Regions from separate parts of the Klebsiella sp. RIT-PI-d genome, predicted to be linked through region 1. Evidence: predicted binding sites of a transcription regulator. Region 1 holds the regulator's gene; each other region holds the start of a gene.

Region 1 (6,975 bases):
CTTTATGATGGCGGCAGCAGAGCGATCCTCTCTGAAGCGTAACCCGTTTCATCCTTTCGTCACGTTTGATACCGCTGCCCTGAGCGGGCTGGCGCTGGGGCAAACCGTGTTGTCTAAAGCCTGTGCTGCGGCAGGTCTTGATTTCGACAGCACTCAGGCTCACTCGGCCCTGTACGATACGGAACAAACTGCGCTGCTGTTTTGCGAAATTGTCAACCGCTGGAAACGTCTCGGCGGCTGGCCGCTGCCCGTTCCCGACGAAGCATAGCCATAAAAAAAGCGACGTGACGTCGCTTTTTAATCAGACATTACGCTTACTGCGCGTCAGTCCCCTCGGCAGGGTACTTAGCCGCAGTCTCTTTAATCAGCGACTGAAGCTCACCACGCTGGTACATCTCAATAATAATGTCACAGCCGCCAACCAGTTCACCATCGACCCACAGCTGCGGGAAAGTTGGCCAGTTTGCATATTGCGGTAATTCGGCGCGGATGTCCGGATTCTGCAGGATGTCGACATAGGCAAAACGCTCGCCGCAGGCAGAGAGTGCCTGAACCGCCTGAGCAGAGAAGCCGCAGCTTGGTAACTTAGGTGATCCTTTCATATACAGCAGGATCGGGTTTTCAGCGATTTGACGCTGGATTTTTTCAATTGTCGTCGTCATTGTCATGCTTCCTTAACTTCTTTTACGGCAGTAGTCTGTCATTGTAGCGTTTCAGGCCCCATACCGAAAATAACATTTTATTCACGCGCTATTATTGTATCGTCTTACGCCGGAAGATATGTAATTAATGCCGTTATGGTATTCATTGCATAAATCAATTGCACAAATAATGCGCTTGCGTCATGTTAACTGATGCTTTTTTTTGCACTCGATAGCAAATTGCTATTTTACATGCAAAAAGACTATTAACTTCCAGCCTTTTTATGCATTAGAATCATCAGGCTTTTTTGTTATCATCACCCGCAGGCATATCCTCATGCCTGCCCGAATCAGGGGAATGCTCAGTGGCGCGGATAAACAAAGTCTCGATCACGCTCTGTGCTTTACTGTTAACATCGCTTACTTTTTCACCGCTTGCCCAGGCCTCTGAACAAACGAGAGCGTCGGCCACAGAAAAAACGCATTTTGCAAAAGCGTCGGGCAAAAAGAATAAAAGTAAGAAGACCAGCAAGACAGCCAGTAAAACCGCTACCAAAGCCAGTAAAAACACCGCTAAAACGAAAAATAAAACCACCCTCACTGCCAGTAAATCTCAGCGCAATAGTACTAAAAACAGCAAAATTGCGGCCGTAAAACTGGCAGATAAAAAATGCCTCACGCGCAAAGGTTACAAGAATAAATGCCTCAATGCCTCAGCCAAACCGCTGGCGTTGAGTGATGTCCATAAGGTCCGTATGCAAAAAGCACAAAAAACGGCCATGTCAAAGTTAATGAATCAGATCGGCAAACCGTATCACTGGGGCGGTTCCTCGCCGCGCACCGGCTTCGATTGCAGCGGTCTGGTTTATTATGCCTACAAAGATTTAGTCAAAATCCCTATCCCGCGGACGGCTAACGAGATGTACCATCTGCGTGATGCCGCACCGATTGAGCGCAGAAGTCTCGAAAGCGGCGATCTGGTGTTCTTCCGCACTCAGGGCAGAGGCACCGCCGACCACGTTGGCGTATATGTCGGGAACGGTAAATTTATTCAGTCACCGCGCAGCGGTCAGGATATCCAGATATCATCATTGAGCGAAGATTACTGGGTGCGTCACTATGTGGGGGCACGCCGGGTGATGACAGCTAAAACGATCCGCTGATTATCCTTTTAGGGCACATGCAGCCTAAGAACGCCTCTTCTGCCTGTGCCTTTATTTTGTTAATATATCCATGCTTATCATGTGGATATTGAGTTATCAAAATAAAAAAGGAGTATTGCAATGTCGTTTGAATTACCTGCATTACCGTATGCAAAAGACGCGCTGGAACCGCACATTTCTGCCCAGACCCTCACTTATCATCACGGCAAACATCATCAGGCCTACGTAACAAATCTGAATAACCTCATCAAAGATACGCAGTGGGAAAACCAGTCGCTTGAGGACATTATTCGCGGCTCGGAAGGCGCTATTTTTAACAATGCGGCTCAGGTATGGAACCACACCTTTTACTGGCACTGCCTGGCTCCTGACGCTGGCGGCGAACCAGGCAGCGATCTCGCCGCAGCCCTTAGCCAGTCGTTCGGCAGCGTAGACGACTTTAAAAAGCAGTTTACCGATGCGGCAATCAAGAATTTTGGTTCTGGCTGGACATGGCTGGTACAAAAATCTGACGGCAGCCTGGCGATTGTATCCACCTCTAACGCCGGCACACCGCTGACCACCTCCGACAAACCGCTATTAACGGTCGATGTCTGGGAACATGCTTATTACATTGACTATCGTAATGCCCGCCCGGGTTATCTGGAGCATTTCTGGGCGCTGGTGAACTGGTCATTCGTGGCTGACAACCTGGCAGCCTGAGTTAACACACAGAGGGCTTGCGCCCTCTGTGTTACCCGTTAGCGGCTAATGCAGGTCTCATATGCTGGCTGGCGCGGCGAAAAAAGCGACATCATTGAAAAAATAAAAGTAAGCCACAAGCAAAACAGTTTTACTATCAGCACAATAAGCTGGTACGGAGCACGAGGGAGAGAAAATACTCCGCCGGAGCAATCAGTGCAGGACAGCAACCAGAGCACTTGCGACAATCAGACTCAGGACAATGATCGTGGTGACCAGGGAAAACTTAAGATCGGTACTCATCGATTTTTACTCCTTGTTATAACCTTGTGAAATGTGAGCTTGTCCATTTTTACACACCTTGCGGCGAAAATCTTGCAGGATTTAAAGTGAGACACATTTTTCTCTTTCACTTTTCTTCAGAATCGGCCAAAATTCCACGCTTAATTATAAGCGTACCAGTCATTACCCCTCACCTGACGTAATGTGTCATTTCCCGGCGCAAAGCAATGACGACGAAATTGCAACAGGGGTGTGTAAAGGCAAACGTTTACCCTCCTATTTGCAGGCGTTCAGGCCAGGGTCCGGAGTAAGATTTAATGGCAACAATTAAAGATGTCGCGAGACGCGCAAACGTTTCCACTACCACTGTATCTCACGTTATCAACAAGACGCGTTTTGTTGCTGAAGATACGCGTAATGCGGTGTGGGCGGCAATTAAAGAACTTCACTACTCTCCGAGCGCCGTTGCCAGGAGCCTCAAGGTAAATCATACCAAGTCCATTGGCCTTCTGGCGACCAGCAGCGAAGCCGCCTATTTTGCTGAAATTATTGAAGCGGTTGAAAAAAGCTGTTTTCAGAAAGGCTACACACTGATCCTTGGCAATGCCTGGAACGACATAGAAAAGCAAGGCGCCTACCTTTCAATGATGGCGCAGAAGCGTGTCGATGGCCTGCTGGTGATGTGCTCTGAGTATCCTGAGCCGCTATTGAAAATGCTGGAAGAATACCGTCATATACCGATGGTGGTAATGGACTGGGGCGAATCCAAAGCTGATTTTACCGACTCGGTGATCGACAATGCCTTCGAAGGGGGTTACATGGCCGGGCGGTATTTACTTGAGCGTGGACATCGTGACATCGGTATTATTCCGGGCGCGCTCGAGCGCAATACCGGCGCAGGTCGACTGGCCGGTTTTATGAAAGCAATGGAAGAAACTCAGGTTAATGTTCCACCGCAGTGGATCGTGCAGGGTGATTTTGAGCCTGAGTCAGGTTATCAGGCGATGCAAAAAATTCTTAATCAATCCCCTCGCCCGACAGCCGTTTTCTGCGGCGGTGATATCATGGCGATGGGTGCGCTCTGCGCTGCCGATGAAATGGGTTTGCGCGTACCGCAGGATATCTCCCTGATTGGCTATGACAATGTGCGCAACGCCCGTTTCTTTACACCGGCGCTGACAACCATTCATCAGCCTAAAGACTCGCTCGGAGAGGAAGCGTTCAATACCCTGCTGGATCGCATTGTGAATAAGCGCGTCGAATCAAAATCAATTGAGGTTCATCCTCAACTCATTGAACGTCGATCGGTTGCTGACGGTCCCTATCTTGACTATCGCCGCTAAGTTAACAAGCGGGGTCCGTTTCCTGCGGGTCCCGCAGCCACTCTTTATTCAGTGTTTCACTGTCGCCCAGATACGCCAGCAGCCATTCCAGCGCGGGTGAAATATCACTCTGCTGCCAGGTTAAACAACATGCCGCATCAGGAAAAGGATTTTCCAGATCCAGCTCCACCCACTCCCCGGAATCCAGCCACGGGCGGGCAGAATGTGAGGGGATCATTGCCGCGCAGAGCCCTGCCGAGATGCAGGTAGCCGAAGACTCCCAGTCAGGCACGACCACCCTTTTTTGATTGTCCAGCAGCCACGTCGTACGTTTAGGCAGCGATCGCGAGGTGTCTTCGCGTACCAGCGACGGCCAGTTGCGCAATTCATCATCGCTTAAAGGCCCGATATTAAGCGCCAGAGGATGGTGGCGCGCCACAACGCAGCTCCAGCTCAGCATGCCCATATCGCGAAAGGCATAGCGTCCTCCGACCGGAATAGCCTGCGTTGCGCCAATCGCCAGTTCAACGCGGCCGTCCGCCAGCGCATCCCAGACACCGTTAAAAACTTCCTGAAAAACGATCAGTTCGACATCCGGGAAATGGCGATAGAAATCGACAATCATCTGGCGAGTGCGTTCAGGTCTGACAATGTTATCGACGGCGATAGGCAGTTGACTGCGCCAGCCGTTGGCAATTTGCTGACACTGCTGGCGGGTGATCAGCATTTTTTTGATAACAGAACGCCCTTCTTTCAAAAACCAGCTTCCTGCCGGCGTTAATTCTACGTCCCGGTGCCGACGTTCAAACAGCGGGACAGCCAGCCACTCTTCCATCTGGCGGACTGTATAGCTGACAGCAGAAGGCACGCGGTGCAACTCCTGTGCCGCCGCGCTAAAGCTACCGTTGCGCGCTACCGCATCTATGACTTCAAGAGAATATTCTGACCACATTTTTTGCCTTCAATTTTTTTGATGTCAATTCGCAAATATTAGCGTTTCACAACCTGGAATGCACTGCCTACACTCATGTTCCTGTCATCTGCAATTATAAAGAGAAGTGTTATGCAACCTGGAAAAGGGTTTTTGGTGTGGCTTGGCGGACTCAGCGTGCTGGGTTTTTTAGCCACCGATATGTATTTACCCGCCTTTGCGGCAATTCAGCAGGATCTTAATACGCCTGCCGCAGCGGTGAGCGCCAGTTTAAGTGTATTCCTCGCGGGGTTTGCCCTTGGCCAGTTAATTTGGGGCCCGCTCTCTGACCGTTTCGGTCGTCGCCCGGTGTTATTAACCGGACTGGCAATTTTCGCCATCGGCTGTCTGGGGATGCTCTGGGTTAAAGATGCCACAACGCTACTGGTGCTGCGTTTCGTCCAGGCCGCTGGCGTTTGCGCGGCTGCCGTCACCTGGCAGGCCATGGTTACCGATTACTATCCGGCGCAGCGTGTAAACCGTATTTTTGCCACTATCATGCCGCTGGTTGGTCTTTCGCCCGCGCTCGCGCCGCTTCTTGGCAGCTGGATACTCACTCATTTTGACTGGCAGGCTATATTCGCCACGCTGTTTGCTATCACTCTGATCCTGATGCTTCCTGCCCTGCGCCTGAAGAAGGTTACGCAAAAAAATGCCACTGACGGTAAAGCCCTGACGTTTAGTATGCTGCTGCGTTCACGCTCATATCTCGGAAACGTGCTGATTTACGCTGCCTGCTCAGCCAGTTTTTTCGCCTGGCTCACCGGCTCACCGTTTATTCTTCATGATATGGGGTATGGACCCGGCGCAATTGGTCTGAGCTATGTACCGCAAACCATTGCATTTTTAGTTGGCGGCTACGGTTGCCGGGCAGCACTGCAAAAATGGCAGGGAGAGCAGCTACTTCCCTGGCTGCTGAGTCTCTACGCATTAAGCGTGATTGGCACCTGGTGTACCGGGTTATTCAGCCCTGATTCGCTGACAGCGCTTCTGATCCCGTTTTGTATTATGGCGATCGCAAACGGCGGTATTTATCCCATCGTTGTTGCGCAGGCGCTACGTCCCTTTCCCCAGGCAACGGGACGCGCGGCAGCGTTGCAGAATACGTTGCAGCTTGGACTGTGTTTTCTTGCAAGCCTGGTCGTCTCCTGGCTGGTGGCAACGCCGCTGTTAACCACCACCAGCGTTATGCTGATGACCGCAGTTCTGGCGGGTATTGGCTACTGGATGCAGCAAATGGAAAGTCACAAAATCAGGGTTCCCGCAAAGCGTTGACAGCTGGAGTGTGTCAAAGAAGTAATTAATTAGCGCGCTAACATTTTTGTGTTGAATCAGAGTGTTTAGCGTCCTATACTTTCTTGCATTGCATATTATTACGATAAAAGCAGTATTATTTAGCGGGTGATGGAGTTCACCCGTTTACACCACGGATGGCATTTCGGTAAGGGTTCCCTTCCTTCCTCTGTTTCTACATCGGACAGTAAACTTACAGTGCCACTGTAAGTTTTTTCATAAGCCAAATTGTATCTACGCTTTTATGGATCTGAATCATATACGCGTGATGGAGAAGCTATGAGTTCATCGTGTATCGAAGACGTCAGCATACCGGAAGACGACTGGTATCGTATTGCGAACGAGTTATTAAGCCGCGCAGATATCACCATTAATGGTGCAGCTCCTTATGATTTACAGGTTAAAAACCCGCATTTCTTTAAGCGTGTGCTCCAGGAAGGCTCGCTCGGGTTGGGTGAAAGTTATATGGATGGCTGGTGGGAATGCGACCAGCTGGACAGCTTTTTCACTAAGATCCTCCGCGCCGGTCTGGACACCCAGTTACCGCACCATCTGAAAGACACGCTTCGCGTGGCTACAACTCGTCTGATTAATTTACAAAGTAAAAAACGTGCCTGGATCGT
Region 2 (6,975 bases), on a different contig from region 1:
GCGCTGATCAAAGGTGGCGCAGCACTGGAGCAGCTCGGGCGCATTCAGCGCATCGCTTTCGATAAAACCGGAACGTTGACCGTAGGGAAACCGCAGGTCACCGGGATTTTCCCTCTGTCAGGTGATGAAAATACGCTGCTGGCGCTGGCGGCGGCCGTTGAGCAGGGTTCAACCCATCCACTGGCGCAGGCGATTGTGCAGGAAGCACATACCCGTGAACTGACGCTGCCCCTGGCAACCGAACAGCGCGCGCTGGCAGGCCATGGAATTGAGGCCGTCGTCGCCGGAAAACCGGTTCTGATCTGCGCCGCAGATAAATTCTCCGGCGAGATGTTTAAGACGCAAATTCATGCCCTGGAGCAGGAGGGACAAACCGTGGTGATGGTGGTGCAGGATGGCACTGCATCTGGCACGATAGCGCTGCGCGATACTCTGCGAAACGATGCGCGGGAAGCCGTTACCGCACTGCATCAGCTTGGCATCCAGGGCATCATTTTGACCGGCGATAACCCCCGCGCCGCCGCTGTTATTGCCGGTGAACTGGGACTGGAATTTAAGGCCGGCCTGATGCCAGCGGATAAAGTTCAGGCGGTCAGTGAACTCAATCGTCAGATGCCGCTGGCGATGGTCGGCGACGGGATTAACGACGCCCCGGCAATGAAGGCTTCAACTATCGGCATCGCGATGGGCAGCGGAACGGATGTGGCACTGGAAGCGGCGGATGCGGCGTTAACCCATAATCGTCTGACCGGCCTTGCACAGATGATCGCTCTTGCCCGGGCGACGCACGCGAATATCCGGCAGAATATTGCCATCGCACTGGGATTGAAAGGCATTTTCCTGGTCACCACGCTGCTCGGTGTTACCGGACTCTGGCTGGCGGTGCTGGCGGATACCGGTGCTACAGTACTGGTCACCGCGAACGCCCTGCGATTACTGCGCAAAGGTCGTTAAGAGTGATGCCCTGTGCGGCAAAATCCGATCGTGATTACGGGCCGATCCAGGCTGTCGCCGGGATCGCTCCACGCGAGAGGCTGGAAGGGTCGCAGAAATCTTCAGTCGGCTAATCAGTGGCCTTTGCGCAGCAAATAGCGGTACGGCAGCGCGTCCGTCTCCTGCGCGATCAGCTCATGTTCCATAAAAGTACAAAAACCGGGAATATCGCGGGTGGTGGCCGGATCGTCAGCAACAATCGCCAGCGTCTCACCCACCTGCATATTACGCACGGTTTTACGCACCATCATTACCGGCTCAGGGCAGCGAAGGCCCTGCGCATCAAGAGTATGGTCTGCAGTCGAAAACGAATCAGTCATGGTTATCTCGCCCCTTCAAAACGGCGATAGTTTACGCCGCCTTTTTTGTGACGCAAGTCAGGTTAACGATTGCGTGAAAAACAACCGTTGCAATGTCCGGTTAAAGCAGTATCATGCGGCGGTTTTCATTGGGTTCCCTCACCCCAACCACTAAAAAGGCTACATATGATGCATTTCACCTCTACTCAGCGTATGAAAGCGCTGGTATGGCTATCGCTATTTCACCTGCTGGTGATTATCTCCAGTAACTATCTGGTCCAGTTACCGGTCGCTATTTTTGGCTTCCACACCACCTGGGGCGCGTTTAGCTTTCCGTTTATTTTTCTCGCCACCGATCTCACGGTACGCATTTTCGGCGCACCGCTGGCAAGGCGCATTATTTTTGCCGTTCTGGCTCCGGCGCTGCTGGCGTCGTATGTCATCTCTTCCCTGTTTTACATGGGCGAGTGGCAAGGATTTGGCGCGCTGGCACACTTTAACCTGTTCGTCGCCCGTATCGCAGCAGCCAGTTTTATGGCCTACGCGCTGGGACAGATTCTTGATGTGCACGTCTTTAATCGTCTGCGGCAGAATCATCGCTGGTGGATGGCTCCGGCGGCCTCAACATTATTTGGCAATATCAGCGACACGTTAGCCTTTTTCTTTATCGCTTTCTGGCGCAGTTCCGACCCCTTTATGGCATCGCACTGGGTTGAAATCGCGCTGGTGGATTACAGCTTTAAGATTATTATTAGTCTGCTTTTCTTCCTGCCCATGTACGGTATCGTGCTCAATGTGCTGTTAAAAAGGCTGACGGATAAATCTGATTTCTCGGCATTGCAGGCCCGTTAAAGGTTCAGCGTTGCGGTTGTGTTAAGATAGGGCCATGAGCCGTTTATGGCCGTGTATCGAATAAGGAAGAAGTCAATGCGCAATCTGGTTAAGTATGCTGGTATTGGCCTGCTGGTGGTGGGGCTTGCGGCATGTGATAACAACGAATCGCCGTCCTCATCTGCTCAGGCAGCCTCGACGGAAAATAACGTCACCGCACAACCTATAAGCCTGCTGGATGGGAAAGTGACGTTCTCGCTGCCGGCTGATATGTCCGATCAGAGCGGTAAACTGGGTACGCAGGCCAACAACATGCACGTTTATTCCGACCCAACCGGTCAGAAAGCGGTGATCGTTATTGTGGGTGACAGCACTGAAGAAGGGCTGGATGTGCTGGCAAAACGTCTTGAGGATCAGCAGCGCAACCGTGACCCGCAGCTTCAGGTGGTCTCCAACAAGCCGCTGAAAGTCAAAGGGCATGATATGCAGCAGCTCGACAGCATTATCTCTGCAAAAGGCCAGACCGCGTGGTCTTCCGTCGTACTGAGCAAGGTGGATAATAAACTGCTGACCCTGCAGGTTACTCTGCCGGCAGATAATCAGCAGCAAGCCCAGACCACGGCTGAAAACATTATCAATACCGTGGTGATTAAATAATTATCCGACGGCTTCCGGTGGTAACACGGGAGGCCGTTTTTTTAGCCGCCATCCCAGCAGTAGTGCAAGCGTAACCAGTCCAGCCGCCGCCAGATAAATCATCGGCACGCCGGCCCAGGTCATTAACAGCCCCGCCAGTGGCCCGGTGATCCCAAGCGACATATCCATAAATACCGTATAGGTTGCCAGCGCCGAACCCTGATTCTGCTGCGGAACCGCCTTAACCGCCACCACACCCAACGCCGGGAAAACCAGCGAGAAACCCGCACCGGTTAGCAGCGTGCCGATTTTTGCCAGCAGCGGCGTTGCCGCCATCCCCACCATCAGCAGGCCAATAATCTCAATGACGAAGCAGATCATCGCGACGTTTAGTCCGCCCAGGCGGTTAATCGCATTCGGGAACAACAGGCGCGCGCCGACAAAGGCGCAGCTAAACAGGGTTAACGCAAATGCGGCGCCATCCCAGCCTTTGGCATCATAAAACAGGGTAATGAATGTGGCGATTGCGCCAAAACCGGAAGATGCCAGCGCTAGCGCCATTCCGTAAGGCCATACCCGGCCCATTACGGCGCGAAATGACATGGCTTTTCCACGACTGGCGGTGACCGCTGCACGCGGCAGTGTGCCAAGCAGCGCCCCCAGTGCGACGGCCATAATAACCAGCGCCACCCCCTGAAGTCCGGCCCACTGATAACATAACATGCCGAGCGGTGCGCCCAGCGCCATCGCTCCGTAGGTGACAATTCCGTTCCACGAGATAACCCGGCCAATATGTCGTGACCCTACCACGCCCACGCCCCACAGCGTCGAACCTGTTCCGGCAAAACTCTGGCCGAATCCGAGTACGATGCGCCCCAGGCACAGCAGCACCAGACTGAATACCGGCCAGTGACTGCCCGATGCAGCCAGCAGATAACCGACGCCGCTCAGAAAGCAGCCGCACAGGCCGAAGACAACAATTTTCTTCGGCCCAAGCAGATCGGCATAGCGACCGGCATGTGGGCGACTGAGCAGCGTGGCAAAATATTGCAGACTAATGACAAGCCCGGCCCAGAAGGCACTAAAGCCCATTACATCATGAACATAGCCAGGAAGAACGGCCAGCGGCAGACCAATCGTCAGGTAACTGGCGAAGTTAAACATGGCGACAGAAAGTATCCGCAGGTTCAGGCGCAGGCCACCTGGCTCCGGCCCGGCGACGGGTTCAGGCATAACAATTATTTCCTTTTTACAACGGTGTTTCATTATTACACGCATTCAGGATTTTGTGTCTCTAACGAATATTCAACAAACCGCTATACTCAACAACAATCCCGTTGCGCCTGTGCATCTTCAGAAGCCTGACTCTGAGGCATACTGGCGCGGTTCGGGAAAACGTCATTCAAAGGATGAGCCAGATACGCAGTGCATTTTCAAAAAAGGAAAGATTCATGATTACCCCTGTTCCCGATAAAACCGATAAAGCGGGCCTGCATATTCTGTTAAAGATGGCCGCGCTGGTCATTATTCTGGCGGGTATTCATGCCGCAGCAGATATCATTGTTCAGCTTCTGCTGGCGCTCTTTTTTGCCATTGTATTGAATCCGCTGGTCACCTGGTTTATTCGCCGGGGTGTGAAGCGGCCAATGGCGATCACTATCGTGGTCATCGTGATGATGATTGTGTTGACTGCGCTGTTTGCGGTGCTGGCAACATCGCTCAATGATTTCATTGCCCTGCTGCCGAAATACAGTAATGAACTTACTGCCAAAGTCATCTATTTGCAGCGTCAGGTGCCTCTGCTCAACCTGCATCTTTCGCCTGAATTAATGCTCAGACGTATGGATTCAGAGAAAGTCATGACGTTTGCCACTACTCTGATGACTCAGCTTTCGGGAGCAATGGCGAGCGTGGTCCTGTTGGTCATGACCGTCGTTTTCATGCTGTTTGAGGTCCGCCACGTTCCTTATAAACTGCGTTTTGCCCTGTCCAATCCGCAAATTCATATTGCCGGGCTACACCGGGCGCTTAAAGGCGTTTCCCATTATCTGGCGCTAAAAACGCTGATCAGCTTATGGACTGGCGCCATTATCTGGCTGGGTCTGCTACTGATGGGCGTTCAGTTCGCGTTGATGTGGGGCGTGCTGGCTTTCCTGCTGAACTATATTCCCAATATCGGATCGGTACTTTCTGCCGTGCCGCCCATGTTTCAGGCACTGCTGTTTAACGGCATGTACGAATTCGTGATGGTTGGCGCGCTGTTCCTGGTGGTGCATATGGTGCTCGGTAATATGGTTGAACCGCGAATGATGGGGCATCGTCTGGGCATGTCAACGATGGTGGTATTTCTTTCATTGTTGATTTGGGGATGGCTGCTCGGCCCGGTGGGGATGCTGCTTTCGGTACCGTTGACCAGCGTGTGTAAGATCTGGATGGAAACGACCAAAGGTGGCAACAAGCTGGCCATTTTGTTGGGGCCAGGCCGACCGAAAAGCCGTTTGCCCGGTTAGCGGCATGAGGGACGTTGTACCGGGTGGCGGCTGCGCCCTACCCGGCCCATTCACCTGTAGGCCCGGTAAGCGCAGCGCCACCGGGCATTGCTTGCTGCCTTAGCGTAAGTTTTCCGGGAAACTGGCCGGTAGCTCACTGGCTGGGCAGGCAATCACCTCGTCATTGTTCGCACCGCAATCACGTACGAAGGTAATCGTGGCAAACTCATCGATTACTTCAGTCGGATAGGCCGGACCTGCGTCGCGATACGATTCCATCAGCGGAATATGCTCGTTCTGAAAACACACCGTTTTTTCTGGGTTATTGATCACCCAGCGCGGGAAGAAAATAGTCCCGTGGAACACGTTATCGCCGAGGTTCACGATCAGGCTAACGTCAGTCCCGGTAGGTTCGGTCCAGGAAATTTTATAAATACGCTCCCCGACCCGCACAATGTAAGCGTGCTGATCTTTGACCCACCGGTTGCCAACGATACCGCTGTGAATACGGTAATCGAGCGTCGTGTCGTTTTTGACATAAATCTCGTAGTTCCAGCCATTATCATAGGTATAAACCACATGTTTGCCGATAAAACCACTCAGATCGTGTTTATCAAAAGTACGCATAATCATTCTCCTCTGTATTCGATGAAGAAATCTTAACGCTTTAAAAAATAGATTAATAACGCTATATTTGCGCTATATTAATCAAAAAATCAGATGAATAATGCATAAGACAACCCTGGAGCAATGGACGTTACTGGAAAAGGTGGTTGAATCGGGCAGTTTTGCAAAAGCGGCACAAGAAACCCATCGCAGCCAGTCCTCGGTCAGTTATAACCTGTCATTGTTACAGGAGCGTCTTGGCGTTGCGCTGCTGCAACCGGAAGGCCGCCGGGCAGTCCTGACGCCCGCAGGCGAACTTTTGCTGGCTCAGGTTAAACCTCTGCTAAGAACCTTTAGCTGGCTGGAAACCCGCGCGGCAACACTGCAAGACGGCGCGCGCACGCGGCTGGACTTAATGGTCGACAGCATTTTCCCCCGTCGTCGCCTGTTTGCAATCCTTAAACAATTCCAGCAGCAATGGCCGCAAACGCAGGTACGTCTCACCGAAGTACTGGAGAACAGTAGCGATCGGCAGGCGGCCTACGCTGATGCAGACGTCATGGTCCTGACGCGCCGCCAGGATATTACCGGCGGCGGTGAGTGGCTGATGAATATCGATTTTATTGCCGTCGCTCATCGCGATCATCCGCTTTCTGCCGTGGATACTCCGCTTAACGAAGACACGCTTCGCGCCTGGCCACTGATCCGCATTGCTGAAGGTGATAGCCCGCAGCACACCGCGCGAGATGCCTGGACCTTTTCAACCATTGATGCAGCGATTGATGCCGTGATGTATCAGGTGGGCTATGGCTGGTTGCCCGAAGAGCGCATACAGACGCAGCTTGAGCAGGGTATTTTGTGCCCCCTGCCGTTAAGCCATGGCGCACGGCGCGCCACGCCGCTGCACCTGATCGTTAAAGACACCCTCGCCCCGCTGGACGATCAGGTCAAGACCCTGCTGCGTTTATTCGCTGAGCATTAACATACGATTTTCGTATACCTTCTCTTTCTTACCGCTCAACTATTGATCCAGAACACGTCAAAAGTATGATGATTCTCTAAAATCGTCATACTCACTAAGTCGTACGTCTTTTTATCATCCGGGGCTTTCATTTTGTCCA
Region 3 (6,975 bases), 760 kb from region 1:
TTGCGCTGGAGCCAGATGTGCCGCTGGTGGTGCCTGACGTCAATCCGTTTGTGCTGGCCGACTACCGTAACCGCAATATTATCGCAGTCCCGGATAGCCTCACCAGTCAACTGTTGATCGCGCTTAAGCCGCTCATCGACGACGGCGGACTGTCACGTATCACCGTAACCAGCCTGCTCTCTGCCTCGGCGCAGGGCAAAAAAGCGGTTGATGCGCTGGCAGGGCAGAGCGCCAAATTGTTGAACGGCATTCCAATTGACGAGGACGACTTCTTTGGTCGTCAGCTGGCCTTTAACATGATGCCGTTTGTGCCAAATCGCGAAGGCGTGGTGCGGGAAGAGCAGATTATCGTCGATCAGGTGCGTAAAATTCTGCAGGACGACGGGCTGATGATCTCCGCCAGCTGTGTGCGTACATCGGTATTTTACGGTCACGCGCAGATGGTGAACTTTGAAGCGCTGCGCCCGCTGGCGGCCGAAGAGGCGCGCGACGCCCTGGCTCGCGGGGAAGACATTGTTCTGTCTGACGAGAACGATTTCCCTACTCAGGTCGGCGACGCCTCGGGCAGTGCCCATCTCGCAGTAGGCTGCGTGCGTAATGATTACGGAATGCCGGAGCAGGTTCAGTTCTGGTCCGTTGCCGATAACGTGCGTTTTGGCGGCGCGCTGATGGCGGTGAAAATCGCTGAGAAACTGGTGCAGGAGTATCTGTAATCATGACGGAGGTGTTACAGCAACCGCTCATGAGGATCGCGCTCGGCATTGAATACGACGGCAGCAAATACTACGGCTGGCAGCGGCAAAATGAAGTGCGCAGCGTTCAGGAGAAGCTGGAAAAAGCGCTCTCTCAGGTCGCTAACGAGACGATCAACGTTTTTTGCGCCGGGCGTACTGACGCGGGCGTGCACGCTACCGGGCAGGTGGTGCATTTTGAAACTCACGCCGTTCGCCAGGACGCGGCGTGGACGCTGGGCGTAAATGCGAATTTGCCTGGTGACATTGCCGTGCGTTGGGTAAAACATGTCGCCGATGATTTTCACGCCCGTTTTAACGCAACGGCACGCCGTTATCGTTATGTGATCTACAATCATCGCTTACGTCCGGCAGTATTAGGCCGGGGTGTTACCCACTATTATCTGCCGCTGGACGCTGACCGGATGCATCGTGCCGCCCAGGCGCTATTGGGTGAAAATGACTTTACCTCTTTTCGGGCGGTGCACTGTCAGTCGCGTACGCCGTGGCGTAACGTCATGCATATTAACGTCGAGCGTGTCGGCGCTTACGTGGTGGTGGATATCAAAGCGAATGCCTTTGTGCATCATATGGTAAGGAACATCGTCGGCAGTTTGATGGAAGTCGGCGCAAACAATCGGCCAGAGAGCTGGATAGCAGAACTGCTTGCTGCAAAGGACAGGAATCTGGCGGCAGCAACGGCGAAAGCGGAAGGATTGTACCTGGTGGCGGTAGATTACCCCGGGCACTTCGACCTGCCGGTTACGCCGATGGGCCCGCTGTTTTTAGCGGACTAAACACGATTGTATAAAGGCATATAATCCTATGGATCTGATTTACTTCCTGATTGATTTTATTCTGCATATTGATGTGCATCTGGCACAGCTGGTGGCCGAATATGGCATCTGGGTCTACGCCATTCTTTTTTTGATCCTGTTTTGCGAAACCGGTTTAGTCGTCACGCCGTTTCTGCCGGGTGATTCTCTGCTGTTTGTCGCCGGCGCCATTTCCGCGCTGCCGGGCAATGATATGAACGTGCATCTGATGGTCGTACTGATGATTATTGCCGCCATATTGGGTGATGCGGTGAACTATACGATTGGGCGACTGTTCGGCGATAAGCTGTTCAGTAACCCGAACTCGAAAATCTTTCGCCGCAGCTATCTGGACAAAACGCATGCGTTCTATGACAAACACGGTGGCAAGACGATTATTCTTGCGCGCTTTGTGCCCATCGTCAGAACATTTGCGCCGTTTGTGGCAGGAATGGGCCATATGTCGTATCGTCATTTTGCGGCATATAACGTAGCCGGTGCGCTGCTGTGGGTTCTTCTTTTCACCTACGCCGGATACTTGTTTGGCGATCTTCCCGTGGTGCAGGAAAACCTTAAGTTACTGATTGTAGCGATTATTGTGCTTTCGGTCCTGCCAGGCGTTGTTGAAATTATTCGCCATAAGCGCGCGGCAGCAAAGCAGGTGAAGTAAGAGAGTAACGGCGGTTCGACCACTTTTTTGTCCCAACTTGCGAACCGTTATGTTTTAATGTGCAACATTCATGGTCAGACGGGGTTGAAATGACACCCCGGCTGACAAAACTGGCATCGGCCAGGTTCAGGCAGAAAGGTTATCAATGAGCTGGATTGAACGAATTAAAAGTAACATCACGCCCACCCGCAAGGCCAGTATCCCTGAAGGGGTGTGGACGAAGTGCGACAGCTGTGGTCAGGTACTCTATCGTGCCGAGCTGGAGCGCAATCTTGAAGTATGTCCTAAGTGTGACCACCACATGCGTATGTCAGCGCGTAATCGCCTGCATAGCCTGCTGGACGAAGGGTCGCTGGTCGAGCTGGGAAGTGAGCTTGAGCCGAAAGATATACTGAAGTTCAAAGATTCCAAAAAGTACAAAGATCGTCTGGCGACCGCGCAAAAAGAGACGGATGAAAAAGACGCGCTGGTTGTTATGAAAGGCACGCTGTATGACATGCCGGTCGTGGCGGTAGCATTTGAGTTCGCCTTTATGGGTGGCTCAATGGGCTCCGTCGTCGGTGCGCGCTTTGTGCGTGCGGTCGAACAGGCGCTGGAAGATAACTGCCCGCTGATCTGCTTCTCCGCGTCGGGTGGCGCGCGTATGCAGGAAGCATTGATGTCGCTGATGCAGATGGCGAAAACCTCTGCGGCGCTGGCGAAAATGCAGGAACGCGGTCTGCCGTATATTTCTGTGCTGACTGACCCAACAATGGGCGGCGTTTCAGCAAGTTTCGCCATGCTGGGCGATCTCAATATTGCCGAGCCGAAAGCCCTGATCGGGTTTGCCGGACCTCGCGTTATTGAGCAGACCGTACGCGAGAAACTGCCGCCGGGCTTCCAGCGCAGTGAGTTCCTGATTGAAAAAGGCGCGATTGATATGATCGTCCGCCGTCCGGAGATGCGTCTGAAGCTGGCCAGTATTCTGGCGAAGCTGATGAATCTTCCGTCCCCCGACCCGGACTTACCGCGTGAAGACGTGGTGGTACCGCCGGTACCGGATCAGGAAATCGAGGCCTGATAATGCACAAGGGCAGGGCCAGTCGGCGCTGCCCTTTTGCTTTCTCTTACCGTTAAACGTTGCGGACATCATGGAAAACGATCTTATCCCTGACGCCACGTCGCCTCTGGCGGCGTGGCTTTCTTATCTGGAAAATCTGCACGCGAAGACTATTGATTTAGGGCTGGCGCGTATCGCTGAGGTGGCTGCGCGTCTGAATGTGCAGCGTCCTGCGCCGTTCGTCTTTACCGTTGCAGGCACCAACGGTAAAGGCACTACCTGCCGCACGCTGGAAGCTATTCTGATGGCGGCGGGATACAAAACCGGCGTCTATAGTTCACCGCATCTGGTACGCTACACCGAACGGGTGCGGGTACAGGGAGCTGAATTGTCGGAAGCGGCACATACAGCATCATTCGCGGCGATAGAAGCCGCGCGGCGGGAAATCTCGCTGACCTATTTTGAATACGGCACCCTGTCGGCGCTGTGGCTGTTCAAACAGGCGCAGCTTGATGTAGTTATTCTCGAAGTCGGTCTGGGCGGGCGTCTTGATGCAACTAATCTGGTCGATGCCGACGTCTCGGTAGTCACCAGCATTGCACTCGATCATACTGACTGGCTGGGGCCTGATCGTGAAAGTATCGGACGTGAAAAAGCCGGGATTTTCCGCCCGGGCAAGCCTGCGATCGTTGGCGAGCCGGATATGCCGCACGCTATTGCTGCGGTAGCAGGAGAGAAAGGCGCGACGTTAATGCGCCGCGGCGTTGACTGGCATTATGAGGTCAGCGCCGACGGCTGGCATTTTACCGATGCCCAGGGTGAACTCGACGCGCTTCCGCTGCCTCAGGTGCCGCAGCCCAATGCGGCCACTGCGCTGGCGGCGCTGCGTGCCAGCCAGCTTGACGTTAGCGAGCGGGCGATCCGTGAGGGTATTGCCAGCGCCATTCTGCCGGGACGTTTTCAGACGATCGGTGAATCACCGCGGGTGATCCTGGACGTGGCGCATAACCCGCACGCGGCGGCATATTTAGCCGGGCGTCTCAAAATGCTGCCAAAAACAGGGCGCGTGCTGGCGGTCGTTGGTATGCTGCATGATAAAGACATTGCCGGAACGCTGGCCTGTCTTGCTGAGGTTGTGGACGACTGGTATTGCGCACCGCTGGAAGGGCCGCGCGGTGCCACGGCTGAGCAATTACAGCAGTATTTAGCCGACAGCAAACGCTATTCCAGCGTCGGTAAGGCATGGCAGGCAGCACTGGCGAATGCACGGCCAGAAGACACCGTGCTGGTGTGTGGCTCATTCCACACGGTAGCGCACGTAATGGAAGAATTAGAGGTGGGGAGTTCCGGTGGCAAGTAAGTTTCAGAACCGTTTAGTCGGCACGATTGTGTTGGTCGCGCTGGGCGTGATCGTTCTCCCTGGCCTGCTTGACGGGCAGAAAAAACATTATCAGGATGAGTTTGCCGCAATCCCGCTGGTCCCTAAAGCAGGCGATCGTGATGAACCCGATATGCTGCCGGCGGCCACGCAGGCGTTACCGGCGCAGCCGCCTGAAGGGGCAGCTGAAGAGATAAGGGCGGGGGATGCTGCAGCGCCCACGCTGGACCCGTCGCGTCTGGCGGCGAATAGCGGCGCAGATATCGATCAGATCCCGGTGCAGCCCGATCGACCAAAGCCGAAAACAGCCGAAAAGCCGCAGCCAAAACCGCAGCGTGATAAGGCCAGCGAGCAATTAGCCGCGGCCAGCGAAACCCCGCCTGCGGCAGCGAAGCCGGTGGCAGAGCAGAAACCTGCGCCGACCGGAAAAGCCTGGGTCGTTCAGCTTGGCGCATTAAAAAATGCCGATAAAGTTAACGAAATTGTCGGTAAGCTTCGCGGTGCAGGCTACAGGGTTTATACATCGCCTTCGACGCCAGTACAGGGTAAAATTACCCGCATTCTGGTCGGGCCGGACGCATCGAAAGACAAGCTTAAAAGTTCGCTGGGCGAACTGAATCAGCTATCGGGGCTGAACGGTGTGGTGATGAATTATAGTGTGAACTAGATTTGCGTCTTTTCACCCTCAGGGTGAGGGTGGAACGTCCTGGTGCAATGCCCTCATTTCCCTCACGAAATGAGCACATTCTGGCACCGGAACGCACGCAGAAATGGATAAAATGGCGGTGTGAATACACTTTCACAACCCCAATCGGGTGATGGCGTTGAATCTTTTTTCAGCGCCATTTTTATTTGAGCAGGGAAAGGAAATCCCTACGCAAACGTTTTCTTTTTCTGTTAGAATGCGCCCCAACTGGATGACAGGGCGTAAATCGTGGGACATATATGGTCTGGATTGATTACGCTATTATTGCGGTAGTTGGCTTTTCCTGTCTGGTGAGCCTGATCCGTGGTTTTGTTCGTGAAGCGTTATCGCTGGTAACATGGGGATGTGCTTTCTTTGTTGCCAGTCATTACTACACTTACCTGTCAGTCTGGTTTACGGGCTTTGAAGACGAACTGGTTCGAAATGGGATTGCCATCGCGATACTGTTTATCGCGACACTTATCGTCGGCGCTATCGTCAACTTCGTGATAGGTCAGCTGGTGGAGAAAACCGGCCTGTCGGGTACAGACAGGGTGTTGGGGATCTGCTTCGGTGCTCTGCGTGGGGTGCTGATCGTCGCTGCCATTCTGTTCTTTCTTGATACCTTTACCGGCATGCCGAAAAGCGAAGACTGGCAAAAATCGCAGCTCATTCCGCAATTCAGTTTCATCATCAGATGGTTTTTTGATTATCTGCAAAGTTCGTCAAGTTTCTTGCCCAGGGCATAAGCTCTGCGATGTGGCTTAACGAGGAAAAGACGTATGTGCGGTATTGTCGGTATCGCCGGTGTCATGCCGGTCAACCAGTCTATTTATGACGCATTAACGGTGCTTCAGCACCGCGGGCAGGATGCCGCAGGCATCATTACCATTGATGCGAATAACGGCTTTCGTTTACGTAAAGCGAATGGTCTGGTCAGCGACGTGTTTGAAGCACGTCACATGCAGCGCATGCAGGGTAATATGGGGATCGGCCATGTCCGTTATCCTACTGCTGGCAGCTCCAGTGCTTCTGAAGCGCAGCCTTTCTACGTTAACTCTCCGTACGGTATTACGCTTGCGCACAACGGCAACCTGACGAATGCGCACGAACTGCGCAAGAAGCTGTTCGAAGAGAAGCGCCGTCACATCAACACCACCTCTGATTCTGAAGTTCTGCTTAACGTGTTTGCCAGCGAGCTGGATAATTTCCGCCACTATCCGCTGGAAGCAGACAACATATTTGCCGCCATTGCCGCAACTAACCGGCTCATTCGTGGAGCCTATGCGTGCGTGGCGATGATTATCGGTCACGGTATGGTTGCCTTCCGCGATCCTAACGGTATCCGCCCGCTGGTGCTGGGCAAGCGCGAAATCGGCGACGGCCGTATTGAGTATATGGTTGCCTCCGAAAGCGTGGCGCTGGACACCCTGGGCTTTGAGTTTCTGCGGGATGTTGCGCCCGGCGAAGCGGTCTATATCACTGAAAAAGGCCAGCTTTTTACCCGCCAGTGCGCCGACCATCCGGTCAGCAATCCGTGCCTGTTTGAATACGTTTATTTTGCCCGCCCGGACTCTTTTATCGACAAAATTTCGGTCTACAGCGCCCGCGTAAATATGGGCACGAAGCTCGGCGAGAAAATCGCGCGCGAGTGGGA

The links. Region 1 encodes PurR, which represses purine synthesis genes. Its sites were predicted from a motif close to CANGCAAACGTTTGCNTG; they were not measured.
Region 2: tusA (sulfurtransferase TusA) is a predicted target of PurR. The motif match lies at 1,372-1,389, and genes of this name have one in related genera.
Region 3: cvpA (colicin V production protein) is a predicted target of PurR. The motif match lies at 5,508-5,525, and genes of this name have one in related genera.

Annotation. Positions count from the first base shown of each region.
Region 1 is NZ_LGIT01000009.1:1,301,997-1,308,971, forward strand. It holds gene rnt (ribonuclease T) at 1-268, shown strand, start outside; gene AC791_RS12525 (Grx4 family monothiol glutaredoxin) at 315-662, opposite strand; gene AC791_RS12530 (C40 family peptidase) at 1,007-1,804, shown strand; gene sodB (superoxide dismutase [Fe]) at 1,925-2,506, shown strand; gene AC791_RS20380 (YnhF family membrane protein) at 2,699-2,788, opposite strand; gene purR (HTH-type transcriptional repressor PurR) at 3,085-4,110, shown strand; gene punR (DNA-binding transcriptional activator PunR) at 4,112-5,041, opposite strand; gene punC (purine nucleoside transporter PunC) at 5,153-6,334, shown strand; gene cfa (cyclopropane fatty acyl phospholipid synthase) at 6,632-6,975, shown strand, end outside.
Region 2 is NZ_LGIT01000004.1:139,537-146,511, forward strand. It holds gene zntA (Zn(II)/Cd(II)/Pb(II) translocating P-type ATPase ZntA) at 1-954, shown strand, start outside; gene tusA (sulfurtransferase TusA) at 1,068-1,313, opposite strand; gene AC791_RS03910 (7-cyano-7-deazaguanine/7-aminomethyl-7-deazaguanine transporter) at 1,479-2,144, shown strand; gene AC791_RS03915 (DcrB family lipoprotein) at 2,220-2,780, shown strand; gene AC791_RS03920 (MFS transporter) at 2,781-3,992, opposite strand; gene AC791_RS03925 (AI-2E family transporter) at 4,211-5,269, shown strand; gene AC791_RS03930 (phenolic acid decarboxylase) at 5,369-5,878, opposite strand; gene AC791_RS03935 (LysR family transcriptional regulator) at 5,976-6,836, shown strand; gene nikA (nickel ABC transporter substrate-binding protein) at 6,966-6,975, shown strand, end outside.
Region 3 is NZ_LGIT01000009.1:2,059,573-2,066,547, reverse strand. It holds gene AC791_RS16000 (aspartate-semialdehyde dehydrogenase) at 1-713, shown strand, start outside; gene truA (tRNA pseudouridine(38-40) synthase TruA) at 716-1,528, shown strand; gene AC791_RS15990 (DedA family protein) at 1,557-2,216, shown strand; gene accD (acetyl-CoA carboxylase, carboxyltransferase subunit beta) at 2,362-3,276, shown strand; gene folC (bifunctional tetrahydrofolate synthase/dihydrofolate synthase) at 3,347-4,615, shown strand; gene dedD (cell division protein DedD) at 4,605-5,300, shown strand; gene cvpA (colicin V production protein) at 5,579-6,067, shown strand; gene purF (amidophosphoribosyltransferase) at 6,101-6,975, shown strand, end outside.